DNA from 2 places in the Lysobacter cavernae genome. Region 2 is predicted to be linked to the other one. Evidence: riboswitches for the same ligand, from Rfam matches in the RefSeq annotation. Region 2 holds a riboswitch; the other holds the start of a gene.
What was found. Region 2 has a riboswitch for cobalamin ahead of btuB (TonB-dependent vitamin B12 receptor). Riboswitches for the same ligand answer to the same signal wherever they lie in the genome.
Positions count from the first base shown of each region.

Region 1: it holds a riboswitch for cobalamin, as region 2 does, so the genes downstream of both, btuB (TonB-dependent vitamin B12 receptor) here and btuB (TonB-dependent vitamin B12 receptor) in region 2, are expected to answer to the same signal.

Region 1 is NZ_JBHRXK010000004.1:358,288-365,987, reverse strand. Features, by position in the region: gene ACFOLC_RS11350 (cobyrinate a,c-diamide synthase) at 1-83, opposite strand, end outside; gene cobO (cob(I)yrinic acid a,c-diamide adenosyltransferase) at 98-724, opposite strand; gene ACFOLC_RS11340 (hypothetical protein) at 721-1,323, opposite strand; gene ACFOLC_RS11335 (hypothetical protein) at 1,362-1,943, opposite strand; gene btuB (TonB-dependent vitamin B12 receptor) at 1,982-3,832, opposite strand; cobalamin riboswitch at 3,946-4,191, opposite strand; gene ACFOLC_RS11325 (hypothetical protein) at 4,316-6,877, shown strand; gene ACFOLC_RS11320 (hypothetical protein) at 6,887-7,700, shown strand, end outside.
Region 2 is NZ_JBHRXK010000002.1:112,817-120,516, reverse strand. Features, by position in the region: gene ACFOLC_RS04985 (YidH family protein) at 5-400, shown strand; gene btuB (TonB-dependent vitamin B12 receptor) at 493-2,358, opposite strand; cobalamin riboswitch at 2,479-2,735, opposite strand; gene ACFOLC_RS04975 (TfoX/Sxy family protein) at 2,769-3,134, opposite strand; gene ACFOLC_RS04970 (GAF domain-containing protein) at 3,131-3,619, opposite strand; gene bioD (dethiobiotin synthase) at 3,665-4,363, shown strand; gene ACFOLC_RS04960 (efflux RND transporter permease subunit) at 4,420-7,584, opposite strand; gene ACFOLC_RS04955 (efflux RND transporter periplasmic adaptor subunit) at 7,677-7,700, opposite strand, start outside.

The DNA of each region.
Region 1 (7,700 bases), on a different contig from region 2:
AGCGCGGCGGTGACGCTGGTCTTGCCCTGCCCCGAGGCAGGCGCCGAAACCAGCAACGCAGGACAGTGGCGCGACGTATTCATCTGCTTGCCAATCCCTACAACTCGATACCGTTCTGGGCCTTGATGCCGGCCTTGAACGCGTGTTTGACCACGCGCATGTCGGTGACCGTATCCGCCGCTTCGATCAACGTGTCGGGCGCGCCACGACCGGTGATCACCACGTGCTGGCGCTCGGGCCGTGCCGCCAGCGCGACCAACACCTGGTCGAGTACCACGTATTCCTTGGTCAGGGCGATGTTGAGCTCGTCGAGCAACACGAAGTCGTAACCGGGGTCGGCCAGCATCCGCGCGGCCACGTCCCAGGCGGCCTGGGCCGCGGCGATGTCGCGCGCGCGGTCCTGGGTTTCCCAGGTGAAGCCCTCGCCCATCACGTGGTAGTCGAGTTCGTCTTCGAAGCGGCGGAAGAACGCCTCTTCGCCGGTCGAGAAACTACCCTTGATGAACTGCACCACGCCGCAGCGGAAGCCGTGGCCGAGCGAACGGGCGAGCATGCCGAAGCCCGAGGAACTCTTGCCCTTGCCGTTGCCGGTGTTGACCACCACCACGCCGCGATCGATGGTGGCGCGGGCGATGCGGCGATCGACCAGTTCCTTCTTGCGCTGGGCGCGCTCGCGGTAATGCTCATCCTCGCTCAGGCCGAGGCACTCGGAGCCGCGGCTCATGCGCGTGCGCCTGTCTGCGCGCTGCTGCGCGCGTTCAGTGCACGCAGCAGCGCATACAACGCGAACGCGGCACCGACATAACCGGCCAGCGTACCCAACGCGCGCGGGTAGTACTGCGGGATGCGCGCGACGAAGCCAGCAAGGTCCGCGTCCGGGTAACGTCCCGAGAAGAAGTAGAAGCCGCCCTTGGACAACAGGTACGCCACGGTTGCGGTCATCACCAGCGCAACCGCCAGCCGTGGCACCGTGGCCCAGCGGTCGACGTGGACGCGGCGCGCGTAGACGTGGCCGCCCAGCCACAGTGCGGCGTAGGCGAACGCCAGCGCCCAGTATGCCGGTGACAGGCACCAGTCGCTGATCGTGCCCGCCGCCAGGCTGCCGAAGTCGATCAGCGACGACAGCACGAACAACGCAGGCAGCGCCCACATCGGCCGCAGCAGCGCGCCGGCGAGGAAGAACACCGCCCACGAGGCGCTCGGCAACGCGTTGACGCTGGCGAAATGCTGGCCACGCGTGCAGATCATCAATGCGGCCAGCGCCAGGCCGACCAGTATCTGGCTGCGCGCCGATTGCAACGGCAACGACGAGGTCGCTGGCATGGACTTGATACGCGACATGACCTGCTCCCGGAAGTGGATCAAACGCCGGCCGGCCACTGGCCGATGCGCCCGCGCAGCGCCCACGCCACCAGCGCATGCACCGCCAGCGCCACGACGATGTAGGCCATCGTCGTGCGCACGAACAACGGGCCCCACTGCCAGGCACGCGCGAGGTACTCGGCAAAGTGCGGCTCGGCGTAACGCCCGCCGAGCCAGTAGAACGCACCGTTGGAGATCGCGAACGACAGCGACGCGCTGACCAGGCCAACACCGGCCGCGCCCAGCATGGGGGCCCAACCGACTTGCAGGCGATCGGCATACAGCCGGCCGCCGTACCACAGCACCGCATAGGCCGGCAGCAGGAACGAGTACGCCGGGGTCACGCAGAAATCGCTGACGCCGGCGTAGTCGATCGCGATCCAGTCGATCACCACCGCCAACCCCAGGTAGGCCGCGAACTGCCAGTGCTTGCGCAGGTACAACCCGCCGAGGAAGAACAACGCCATCGACGCATCCGGCAGATGGATCACGGTACCGAAATGGTGGAAACGCGTGGCGATCATCAGCGTCGCGAACGCGACGAACAGACCGAGGTTGGCGGGTCGGGTCAACGGCTTCATCGGTGGCCTCGTGGTGGTGGTGGCGAATGGACGCCCGCTCAGCGAGCGGGTCGGTAACGCAGGGTCAGCAGGTAGTTGCGGCCGGGCTGGTTGTAGAGCGCAGCGGTTTCATACTGCTTGTCGAACACGTTGTTGGCGGCCAGCTGCAGGTTCCAGTCCGTATTGAACGCATAGCCCACGCGCAGATCGGTGAGGCCGTAGCCGCCCAGGCGCGTGGTATTGGACAGGTTGTCGTAACGCTCGCCGGCGCCGGTCACGCTGGCACCGATGCTGAAATCGCCAAAACGACGGTCGGCATCGACACGGCCGCTCTGGCGCGCGCGCCGCGGCAGGATGTTGTCGCGGTTGCGGTCGTTGCCGTCGTTGCGCGGGTCCAGCCAGGTGGCGCTGGCGCGCAGGTCCCAACCGACGAGCGTGGTATCGGCGGCCGCCTCGAAGCCCTGGATGCGGGCACGGTCGATGTTGTTGGGGCCGCCGAAATCGCCGAGGGTCACGTCGTAGGCAATCATGTCGTCGATCCTGGTATCGAACGCGTTGAGCGACCAGCCGTGCTCGCCGCGCAGGCTCAGCTCGAAGCTCTTCGAGGTCTCCGGCTGCAGTTCGGGATTGCCGTAACCGGGGAAATACAGCTCGTTGAAGGTCGGCGCCTTGAACGCACTGCCGTAGCTGGCGCCCAGGCGCAGTGCGTCGGTGAAGTCCCAGCCCCACAACACGCTGCCAGTGGTCTGGCCGCCGAACTGGCTGTCGTCGTCGCGACGCAGGCTGGCCTGCAACGACTGCGCGCCGAAGCTCTGCTGCCACTGGCCGAACAGGCCGCGGTTGATGCGCTGGTCGCGTGCATAGCGGGTGTTGCTGTCGACCTCGTCGCGCTGCCAGTCGTAGCCGAAGCTGAGCAGACCGGTGCCGGCACCGATGTCGGCCTGCAGCGAACCCAGCTCGCGGCGCGTATCGAAGTTGGACGAGTACACGCCGTTGAGATAGTTCTCGCTGAGGTCGGCGCTGCTGCCCAGGCTGGCGGTCAGCTTGAGGCGTTCGCTCGGCGTGTAGCGCACGCGGCCACCGAGCACCTGCTGCACGGTGTCGGCCTCGTTGTTGAGGCTGCCGTCGTATTCGTTGTAGCCCTCGGCTCGGAACAGGCGCGCTTCGGCGTCCCATTGCGGGCTGAAGCGGTAGCCGCCCTGCACGGTCGCCGAGTTGTTGCGGTAGCCGTCCTTGTCCGGATCGAAATTGCGCGTGCCGCGGTAAGCGTTGATGCCGTCGATGTTCTCGTGGGCAAGATTGACCGAGTACCAGCCCCCGCGCTCGTCAACGCTGCCATTGCCGCGACCGGCGACGCCGGCGGCCAGGCGCTGGCTGGCATAGCTGCCGATACCGGCGCTGAGCGTCGGTGCGAACGCACCCTGCGGCTGTCGGGTGAAGATCTGGATCACGCCGCCGAGCGCTTCGGAGCCGTACAGGCTGGAGAACGGCCCGCGCACGATCTCGACGCGTTCGATCTGCTCGACCGGGATGTCCTGCAGCGACGCGCCGCCGCTGGTGGCCGAGCCGATCTTGATGCCGTCGACCAGCACCAGCACGTGGTCGGACTCGGTGCCGCGCAGGAACAGCGAGGTCGCCTTGCCAGGACCGCCGTTGTTGGCCAGCGAAATACCGGCGCGGCCGCGCAGCAGGTCGGGCAGCGAGTTCGGCTGCAGGCGTTCGATTTCGCTGCGATCGATCACGGTGATCGCGGCCAGGGTCTGGTCCTGGGTCTGCGCGGTGCGCGTGGCGGTGACGACAACCTGGTCGAGGTCGGTGGCGGCGCCTTCGGCCAAGGCCGGGGCGGTGATGACGAACGACAGCGCGGCCGCCAATGCGGATTGGCGGAAAGACAAACGGTACGAATTCACGAACAACACTCCTTGGCCGCGCCTGCCCGCGCGGAATCGATGGCTAAGGACAGGCGGAAGGAGGTCTGGATGCGACACGCGCCAGGCATGCGCCCCATGACATCGCCCACCGCGTGTCGGGTCGCACAAAGGCCGGTCTCCGGGCTCGCGAGTGAAGGTCAAGCCGTGAAAGGGCTTGCAGCCTTCCGGTCCGCGCCTTCCCATGCGTGTGCACAGTGGCGGTGATGCGGATCGTTGTCTCGCCTACCGTTGCGGGGGCAGCTCCGGAATTGCCGGCCGTGCATGCACGACCAAAGCGCACCGGATTCCCGTTTCAACCGCTGGCCAGGCCAGCGGTCACCTCAGGCTCGCGCATCTTAGCAGCTTCATCACGGCGCGCTCTTCCGCGGCGATGGCCGTTCGGCCTCTGCCACGGCGTTGGTTTGCACAGTGACGCCCAACGGGCCGCGTGCGGCATGCATTCGGCTGTGTGGAGGAGAAACGATGAAACGGACCGCATGGATCGCCGCCGCGGGCGTCCTGATTGTCGTGGGGGTACTAGCTGTTGTTTCCGCACGACACACCGCGACGGTGGCGACAGCTCTTCCCGCCACGACCGCCAGCGCCGCGCCGACCGCGGCAATGCCCGTCGCCAGCACCGCACCAGTACGCGATGCGCCGGGCTTCTACACCGGTGAAGCCGGCCTGTCCGCCTCCGAACGCGCCGGCCGCGAGATCTGGTACAAGGCCACCGGCGGCAATTCGCGCTTCCACACCTACGTGTTCCAGCAGCGCGTCGGCATCCTGATCGACTGGTTCCGCGTGCTGCGCGCCGACCGCCGCGACGACCGCTTCGCCGCCTGGGGCCTGATCAACGACCCCGGTTGCTGCCTGCCCGGCAGCAACGGCTGCCCGGCCCGGAGCCTGGACGAAACCTACGGGTTCCAGTGGTGTCCTGGCGATGCGCAACTGCTCGCGCATGTCGGCAAGCCGGGCTACCGCGATCCGGCCTGCGACTTCGTCGACGCGCCGATGGCAGCGGACGACCCGCACCGCCGCGACCAGGACCCGCGCCAATCGGCCTGCGACCTCGCCTTCGGCACCTCGACGGGCGCATTGGGGTTCCGCAAATTCCCGAACCCGCGCTTCGACAAGGCGCGCTGGCTGGCGATCAATGGCCGGCTCGCCAGTTGGGAGGGCTACAGCCGCACGCTCTCGAGCACTCCCCAGTCCGCCGATGCGCGCGTGCGGCGCCTCGCCGACGGCTCGATCGAGCCGCCGTTCCTGATCGGCACCAGCTGCGGCTCGTGCCATATCGCCTTCGACCCGCTCAACCCGCCCAAGGACCCGGCCAATCCGACCTGGGCCAACATCAAGGGCGCGATCGGCAACCAGTACCTGCGCATCTCCGAGATGCTGGCCTCGGGCATGCCGCACGACTCGCTGGAGTACCAGATGTTCGCGCATGCGCGGCCCGGCACCAGTGACACCTCGGCCATTCCCAACGACCAGATCAACAACCCGGGCACGATCAACGCGATCATCAACCTGCACCAGCGCCCGACCTTCTCCGGCGAAGTCGTCGACAAGTGGCGCAAAGTCGCCAGTTGCAAGGACGGCGAAGCCGCGTGCTGGTGCGAGCCGGGGCGTGACAGCAAGTGCTGGCGCAAGGGCACGCAGCAGGAAACCGTGCACCACATCCTCAAGGGCGGCGAAGATTCGATCGGTGCCAACGAGGCGATCCAGCGCGTGTACTTCAACATCGGCTCCTGCGCCGAGCAGTGCTGGCTCAACCACCTCACCGACCTGCGCCAGCTCGATCCGCAGGGCCGCAACTTCGGCCAGACGCCATTCGACATCGGCCAGTGCCGCCGCGACTGCCCGGCGTTCCGCGCGATCGAGGACCGGCTTGGCGACATCGCCGCCTTCCTGCATTCGTCCGAAACACACGCCACCGACCTGGCCACGGCGCGCGAGACCGCGCGCAAGGCCGCCAACCCGGGCGCGCGCTACCGCCACGACGACCTGGTAACCGACCTCGAAAAGGACTTCGGCACCGGTGCGGTCACGCGCGGCCACGAGGTGTTCGCGGCCAACTGCGCGCGCTGCCATTCAAGCGTGCCGGAGTCGGCCGGCGGCGCGTTCCGCAACCGCGACTTCCGCGCGATCGATGCCAAGACCGGCCTGCGCGCCGACTGGCTCGGCAACGACATGACGACCTTCGTCTCCGAAGTCGGCAGCAACCGTTGCCGCGGGCTGCATTCCAACCACATGGCCGGCCACATCTGGCAGGAATACGGCTCGGAAACACTGCGCGCACGACCGCCGGACCCGAGCCTCAGCGAGCCGCACGACGGCGGCCGCGGCTACTACCGCAACATCTCGTTGCTGTCGCTGTGGGCGCACGCACCGCTCATGCACAACAACGCGCTGGGGCCGGAACTGTGCGGCCAGCCCAGGCACCGCGAGAACTTCTTCTACCGCAACGCCTACGTCGACGCGCGTGGGCAGCCGGTGCCTGATGACAAGGCGCCAGTGTGCTGGGCCTACGACCCCAGCGTCGACGGCCGCTTCAAGCTGTACGTCGCCTCGATGCAGGCCATGCTGAACCCGGCGCGGCGCGAGCCGAAGATCACCCGCTTCGACCTCGACGTGCCGCTGGTGGCGGGCCTGCGCCTGGTCGAGGACGGCCAGGAGAAACAGATCGCCGGGCTCACCATCGTCGTGCCCAAGGGCAGCAGCGCGGGACGGCTGGGCAATTTCCAGCACAAGCAGTTCCTCGGCGACCTGGTCAGCCTGCGCCTGCACCCGCAGGTGCTGCAGAAGAAACTGCGTACGAGCCTGGGGCCCCAGGAAGGCGACGCGGCCTTTGCCGAACTGCGCACGGTCGCCGATCAGCTGCTGAAGGATCCGGGCCAGCTGGTGCCGACGCTGCGTCGGCATCCGAAGCTGTTCGAGGTCTACAGCACCTGCACCGACGCCATCGAGAACGACGGCCACCGCTTCGGCGAGGACCTGCCGGACGCCGACAAGCAGGCATTGATCGCGTTTCTGGCGACGCTGTAGGAGGACACCATGGACCCTGGCTCTGTCATCCGCGTCTCGCAACCCGCCCTGCTGGCCATCCTGATCCTGCTGGCCGGCTGCGAGCGCAAGCCCGACATCGGCTTCCTGAAGTACGACGAGAGCCATGCCAGCAAGCCGGACTTCGCCGAGGTCGAACACCGCCATCCGCTGTCGGTCGCCGACCTGCAGAAGCTGACGCCGGACAACATCCAGCGCTTTGACCAGGAACAGATCGACCAGATCTACGCACGCCTCAGTGCCGGCCCGATTCCCGATGGCGCGTTCGACGGCGACCTGCTGTTTCCGAAGGGCCAAAGCGGCGACCGCCGCCTGGCGGAGATCGTCGGCGGCCTGCCCGGGCTCGCCGTCGAATGGAAGACGATCAAGCTCGAGCAACTGGGCCGCGCGTTGTGGAAGGGCAAGGTGTTCTACCGCGACCAGCGCCTGCTGCGTAACCGCATCGAGGACACGCGGCTGCTGCAGCCGCTGGTCGGCAGCGACCTCGGCGACATTCCCAAGGCGAGCGTCGAAGGCCGCGATCAATGGCTGCTGTTCCCGGCCAGGCTGTACTGCGGGCAGAGTCTGCTCGACAGCCGCCGCGAGTCGATCATCATCGACTACGCCTTCACCGACACCCTCCCCGGCTACCGCGAGAAGCCCGATTTCCTCGCCGGCCGCAACGGCCTGCAGGTACGCGACGAGATCCGCATGGTACGCCCGGGTTTCTATCTCGGCCGCGCCTACCTCGGCCGCGTGTTCCTGCTCGACTTCACTCTCTACAACAAGGCGATCGCCGAGCGCGACGGGGCCGCGTTCGCGAAGA
Region 2 (7,700 bases):
AGACATGAGCAATGACAAGATGAATCCGGCCGCTCTGCCGGACTCGACCGCGCTGGCGCTGGACCGCACGCGCATGGCCTACGAGCGCACGATGATGGCGTGGGTGCGCACGGCGGTGTCGCTGATCTCGTTTGGTTTCACCATCTACAAGTTCTTCCAGTACCTGCAGCAGGACCAGAAGGTCGTGCATACCGGCCTGTTCGGGCCGCGTCATTTCGCGATGGTGATGATCGGCAGCGGCATCATCGCGCTGGTCGTTGCGACCTGGGACCACCGCCGCAACATGGGCCGGTTGCGCGCCCATTACGGCCCGATGCCGTGGTCGCCGGCGACGGTGTTGGCGACGCTGATCGGTTTGCTCGGCGTGATGGGCCTGCTGGCCGTGGTGTTTCGCCAGTGAGCCGCGGCGACTCGGTGTCAGGGCGCGAACGGGCACCTGACGGCAACATACCCGCCGCCGTGATCCACGACGGCGGGCAGGTGCCGTATCGCTTACTGCGCTGGCGCGTAGCGCAGCGTCAGGAACCACTCGCGCCCGGGTTGGTTGTAGAACGAGGCGGTCTCGTAGTCGCGGTCGAAGACGTTGGCTACGCGTGCCTGCAAGCTCAATGACGGCGTGAAGGCGTACTCGGCGCGCAGGTCGAGCGTGCCGTAGCCGCCCATGCGGCGGGTGTTGGCGACGTCATCAAAGCGTGCGCCTTCGCCGGTGGCGGTCACGCCGACGCGGAATGTACCGAAGGCGCGATCCAGGTCCACGCGCGCGCTGTTGCGGGCACGGCGCGCCAGTTCATTGCCGGCATAGACGCCCGAGCGGTTCTCGGCATCGAGGTAGCTGATGGCGCCACGCGCGGTCCAGCCCAGCACTTGCGTGTCGATGCCCAGTTCGGCGCCGCGCATGCGCGCATGGTCGATGTTGTTGGGCACGCCCATCGAGGCGTCGTAGGCGATCATGTCGTCGACATCGGTGTCGAAGGCATCCAGGTGCGCGGTGAACGTGGTGGCCTGGTAGGCCAGGCCCAGTTCCCAGGTCTTCGAGTCTTCCGGGCGCAGGTGGGGGTTGCTGCTGGCGAAGCCGCCGAACGGCGGGAAGTACAACTCGTTGAAGGTCGGCGCGCGGAAGGCCGTGCCGTAGCCGGCGGTGACGCGCCAGTTCTGCGCGAAGCCGAGGCCCCACGCGGCACTGCCGGTGGTGTGGCCGCCGAACTGGTCGTTGTCGTCGCGGCGCACGCTGGCTTCCAGCGACTGCTCGCCAAGCGTTCCTGCTTCAAAACGGCCCTGGTACTGGACGAAGGCGGCCTGGTTGCCGCGCTGCGTGCGGTCGTACTGCGTGGTGCTTTCGACCTGGTCGTGCAGCCAGTCCAGACCCAGGCTCAGCAGCTGATCGCGGCCGATGCCGAAGTCGCCCTGCAAGGTGGCGCTGTCGCGGTCGGTGCTGAAGGTGTCGATGTACAACTCGTCGGCGAAGTTGTCCGAGGCGTCGACGTTTCGGCCGGCGGTCAGGTGCAGGTCGATGCGGTCGGACGGGCGCCAGCGCAGGGTGCCGCCGATCACCTGCTGCACGGTCTCGGAGCGGTTGTAGAAGCTGCCGTCGAACTCGTTGTCCCCTTCGTTGCGCAGGGTGTGGCCCTGCAGGCTCCACTGCTCGTTGAAATCAAGACCGCCACGCAGCGACAGCGCGTTGGCGGTGTAGCCGTCGCGGTCGGGCTCCTCGGTGAAGCAGCCGGCAAACAGCGTGCTGGAGCCGTTGCAGGCGTTGATGCCCTGGGTGTGGCGGTACTGGTAGTCGGCACCGAACCAGCCACGGCCGCCGCTGCCGCCGAAGCCGACGCCGTATTCGGTGAGGCCGTTGCTGCCGCCGCCGACGCGCACGCGCGGCACGAACGCGCCCCGGTCGCGGCGGGTGAACACCTGGATCACGCCGCCGATGGCGTCGGCGCCGTACAGGCTCGAGCGCGGGCCACGGACGATCTCGACGCGATCGATCATCTCCACCGGCAGGTCCTGGAACGATGCCAGGCCGGAAGTGGCCGAGCCGATGCGGATGCCGTCGACCAGCACCAGCACGTGGTCGGACTCGCTGCCGCGCAGGAACAGCGTGGTCAGCTTGCCCTGGCCGCCCTGGTTGGACGCGGTGATGCCGGCGCGGCCGCGCAGCAGGTCGGGCAGCGAACGCGCCTGGCTGCGCTGGATCTGCTCGCGGTCGATCACCTCGACCGGGGTCAGCGCGTCATTGGCGCTGATCGCGGTGCGGTTGGCGGTGACGAAGACCTGGTCGAGGTCGGTGGCGTCCTGCGCCCGGGCGACGGCGGGCAGGGCCAGCGCGCAGGCGGCGGTGAGGGACAGGATTCGCAGGGACATCTGGGGTTCTCCGGCGCACGGCAGGGCCGCGCGGGCGAGGGGGAATCGCGTGGAGAACTCGGGGCTGCGTTGCAGGCGCACGGGACGCCGACGTCGCCGCCGCGACGCCCTCCGCATCGCAATCAGTCGTGCACCGAGGCCGGTCTCCGGACTCGCGAGTGGAGGCAACCTCCGATCGCAGCGCCTTCCCGTGCGGCCCTGGTTTCAGGGCCGGCCGCTCCCGGAGGAGCTGCCAGACAGTGGCGTGTGCCGCGATTCGACTCGCTTACCGTTGCGGGGGCAGTGCCGGGCTGGCCACGCTGGGCGTGGCGTCACCGGCTTCCCGTTTCAACCCGTCGGCAGGACGCCGCCGGGTCACCTCGAAGCGCGCGCAGTCTACGCGATCCGCTGGCGGCGGCCAAAAGCGCGTGTCAGTCGCCGCGCTCGGGCTCGTCGAACAGCGGCGGCATCGCCACGGTGTCCTCGGTCAGCACGGTGGTCCGCACCGGTCCGGCGGCGGGGCGGTTGCGCGGCGCCGGCAGCAGGGCGGTGGCGGCGTCGGCGGCGAGGATCAGCTCGCTGCGGCGCTCGTCCGGGATCTCCTGCCAGTGGCAGTCGAGCAGCGCGCCTTCGATCGCGTAGAGCAGGTTCAAGGTCGGCTTGAAGCCGGCGCGCTTGACCCGCATGAAGGCCTCGACCGTGCCGACCGCGGCCAGGTCCTCGTGCGTGCGCAGGCCGACCTGGCGCAGCCAGGCGGCGGATTTGGGGCCGATGTTGCGCAGCTTGTCAGTGCTCATGCCAGCGACTCCACGAAGGCGAGTGCGATCGCCTCGAGGCCGTGTTGATCGTCGGCGTCGAAGCGGTCGAGTTGCGGACTGTCGAGATCGAACACGCCGATCAATGCGCCGTCGGCCGCGACCAGCGGCACGACGAGTTCGGAATTGGAAGCCGAGTCGCAGGCGATATGCCCCGGGAAGGCGTGCACGTCGGCGATGCGCTGGGTCTGCCGGGTCGAGGCCGCGGCGCCGCACACGCCCTTGTCGAGCGCGATGCGCACGCACGCGGGCAGGCCCTGGAACGGACCGACCACCAGCTCGCGGCCGTCGAAGAAATAGAAACCGACCCAGTTCAGTGCCGGCAACGCGTGATAGACCAGCGCCGCCAGGTTGGCGGCGTTGGCGACGCGGTCGCGTTCGCCGTGCAGCAACGCGCGCGCTTGCGCGAGCAACTGCGTGTACTGGTCCGGCTTGCTGCCGGCGAGGGCGGTGGCGGAGAAGCTCATCGGGTCGAGTCTAGCAGCGCTGCGGGCGGCTGTTACGATGCGCCGATGCCTGCGAACGCCCCCCTTGTAGCCGGTGTCTACGTCACCGGAACCGATACCGGCGTCGGCAAGTCGATCGCCAGCGTGGCCCTGGTCCACGCCCTGCGCGATCACGGGGGGCGTGCGGTCGGGATGAAGCCGGTGGCGAGCGGCTGCGGGCGTGTCGACGGTGCTTGGCGCAACGAGGACGCACTCGCGCTGCAGGCCGCCAGCGATCCGCTGCCGGACTACGACGACGTCAACCCGTACGCGCTGCCGGAGGCGACCGCGCCGGAGATCGCCGCGCACCGCGCCGGCGTGGTGCTGGCACTGGACCGCATCGAAGCCGGTTACCGGCGGCTGGCGGCGCAGGCCGACACGGTTGTGGTCGAGGGCGTCGGCGGCTGGGCCGCACCGCTGTCGGCGCAACTGGACCAGCTCGATGTGGTGCGCGCGCTGGACTTGCCGGTGGTGCTGGTGGTCGGGCTGCGACTGGGCTGCATCAGCCATGCGCGCCTGACCGCGCGCGCGATCGCGGCCGACGGCGTGCGCCTGCTCGGCTGGATCGGCAACGAGGTCGACCCGGGCCTGGCCGAGCGCGACGAGTACTTCGCGTTGCTGCAGCCGCGCCTGCCGGTGCCGTGCCTGGGGCGCCTGCCGTATCTGCCGGGACCGACGCCAGCCGCGCCGGCTGGATTGCTCGACCTGACGCCGCTGCGGCGCTGACCGCAGAAACACAAAGGGCGCCTTGGGCGCCCTTTGTGCCACGGCATCGACTGGCCTCAGCCATGCTGCGGTGCCGGCGTCGCCGGTGGCAGTGCCGCGCCGGTCTGCGCCCGGTGCGCACTGTGGTCGCGCGCCATGTACAGGTAGAACGCCGGCAGCACGAACAGCGTGAACGTCGTGCCGATCAACATGCCGCTGGCAATCACCACACCCATCGAGAAGCGCGAGGCCGCACCCGGGCCGGTGGCGATCAGCAGCGGCACCATCGCGAACACCAGCGCGGCGGTGGTCATCAGCACCGGGCGCAGACGGATCGCGGCGGCTTCCTCGATCGCCTCGCGCTTGCTCAGGCCACGGTCGAGTTGCAGCTTGTTGGCGAATTCCACGATCAGGATGCCGTGCTTGGAGATCACGCCGACCAGGGTCACCAGGCCGACCTGGGTGTAGATGTTGATGCTCATCCCGGGGAAGGCCTCGATCCCGGCGAAGCCCAGGATGTTGCTCAGCAGGGCCAGCACGTTGAGCACCAGCAGCGCGCCGCAGATCGCCATCGGCACGGTGACCAGCATGATCAGCGCGTCGCGGAAACTCTCGAACTGCGCCGACAGCACCAGGAAGATGATGATCAGCGCGAACGCCATCGTCACCAGCATCGCCGCGCCTTCCTGCTTGAACTGGCGCGACTCGCCGGCGTAGTCGACGCTGTAGCCCTGCGGCAGCACTTCCTTGGCCGCGTTCTCCAGGATCGTCAGCGCCTCGCCCTTGCTCACGCCCGGGCGCGGCGCGAAGCTGATGCCGACCGCGTTGAGCTGCTGGAAGCGCTTGAGCGTCTGCGGCTGCGCACTTTCCTTGAGCGTGACGATGGTCGACAGCGGGATCAGCTCGCCGTCGCGGGTGCGGGTGTAGTAGTTGCCCAACTGCTCGGCGTTGAGGCGGTCGCTGCGCTGCACCTGCGGGATCACCCGGTAGGAGCGGTTCTGCATGGCGAAGCGGTTGGCATAGCCGCCCGACAGCATCGCGGTCATGTCGGCGGCCAGCGTGCGCATGTCGATGCCGAGCGTGGCCGCCTTGTCGCGGTCGATCTGCACCTCGATGCGCGGCTTGTCGATCTTCAGGTCCTTGTCGAGGAAGATGAAGCGCTTGCTCGCGTAGGCCTTGGCGAGGATCGCGTCGGCCAGTTCCTGCAACTGCTCCAGCGAGCCGATGCCGCCGATGACGAACTCGCCGCCGCCGTCGCCGCCGGCGCTGGGCAGCGGCGGCGGGATCAGCGCGAACACGTTGAGCCCGGTGACCTCGGCGATCTTCGGTTGCAGCTCCTGTTCCAGCACCTGCTTGGTCGATCGCTCGCGTTCGCTCCACGGCTTGAGCACGAAGCCGGCCATGGCGCTGTTGCTGGCGCCGCCGCCACCGCCGAAGCCGCCGTTGAACAGGAAGTAGTTGTCCACTTCCGGCACGCCCTTGGCGATCTGGGTGATCTCCTCGGTGTAGCGCTCGACGTAGTCGAGCGTGGACGCCGGGTCGGCGCTGCCGATCGAGAAGATGAAGCCCTGGTCCTCGGCCGGTGCCGGCTCCTTCGGCGATCCCATGTACAGGAACACGCAGGAGACGAACACGATCGCTCCGAACAGCGCGATCACGCCCTTGGTCGCCAGCGCGCCGTGCAGGCGGTTCTGGTAGCCCTGGCGCAGCCGGTCGAAGCGCGCGTCCAGCCACGATTCCAGCCGGCCCTTGCCGCCCTGGGTGTGCGGCTTGAGCAGCTTGGCGCACATCATCGGTGACAGGGTCAGCGCGATCACGCCCGACAGCAGCACCGAACCGGCCAGGGTGAAGGCGAACTCGGTGAACAGCACGCCGGTGAGGCCGCCCTGGAAGCCGATCGGCAGGTACACCGCCACCAGCGTGGTGGTCATCGCCACCACCGGCCAGGCCAGCTCGCGCGCGCCTTTGATCGCCGCGTCATAGGGCGACATGCCCTCCTCGATGTGGCGGTGCACGTTCTCCAGCACGATGATCGCGTCGTCTACCACTATCCCGATCGCCAGCACCATCGCCAGCAGCGTCAGCAGGTTGATGGTGAAACCCATCAGCAGCATCAGGAACAACGTGCCGACCAGCGACAGCGGCACCGTCACCGCCGGGATGATCACGCTGCGCAGCGAGCCCAGGAACAGGTAGATCACCACGATCACGATGATCACCGCCTCGATGATGGTCTGGATGACCTCGTCGATGGCGTCCTGGATCGCCTCGGTGCTGTCGTAGGGGATGGTGCCCTTCATGCCCTGCGGCAACTGCGGGATGATCTCGCTGTCCCAGACCTTGCGCACGTCGCGGATCACGTCCAGCGAATTTGCGTCAGGCGAGACGAAGATGCCCATGAAGGTGGCCGCGTCGCCGTTGATGCGCACCGAGGTTCCGTACTGTTCCGAGCCCAGCACCACGTCGGCGACGTCGCCCAGGCGCACGATCGCGCCGTCCTGCTCGCGAACCACCAGCTGGCGGAACTCCTCGGCGTTGCGCAGGTCGGTGCGCGCGGTGAGGTCGATCGCCACCATCTGGCCCTTGGTCGAGCCCAGCGCGGACAGCACGTTGTTGTTGCGCAAGGCGGCGTCGACGTCGCTGGCGGTGACCTTGAGCGCGGTCATCCGGTCCGGCTTGAGCCATACGCGCATGGCGAAGGTACCGGCGCCGAGGATCTCGGCACGCTGCACGCCCGGGATCGTCGCCAGCTTGGGTTCGACGACGCGGGTGAGGTAGTCGGTGATCTGGTTGTTGTCGAGTACCTCGCTGGCGAACGACACGTACATCGCCGCGATCTGCTGGCCCTGCTGCAGCTCGATCACCGGGTCTTCCGACTCCGGCGGCAGCTGCCCGCGCAGCTTGTTGACCTTGGCCGAGATCTGGGTGAGCGCCTCGTTGGCGTTGTGGTCGAGGCGGATGTAGGCCTGGATCGTGCTGATGCCGGCCGAACTGCTCGAGGTGAGGTAGTCGATGCCCTCGGCGCTGGCGACCTCGCGCTCCAGCGGGGTGGTGATGAAGCCCTGGATCAGGTCGGCGTCGGCACCGTAGTAGGCGGTGCTGACGTTGATTACCGCGTTCTGCAGCTCCGGGTACTCGCGCACGTTGAGCGAGCTGTAGGCGCGCAGGCCGAACAACAGGATGAACAGGCTGACGACGACCGCCAGCACCGGTTTGTTGACGAAGATGTCGGTGAATTTCATCCGCTTATTTCTCCCCTTCTTCGCGCCGAAGAAGGTTGGGGGGAAGAGGTGGCGTCATGCCGTCCGGCGAGGACGAATGCGGGGCCGCCATGTCAGCGGTTCTCCGGGGTCGGGCG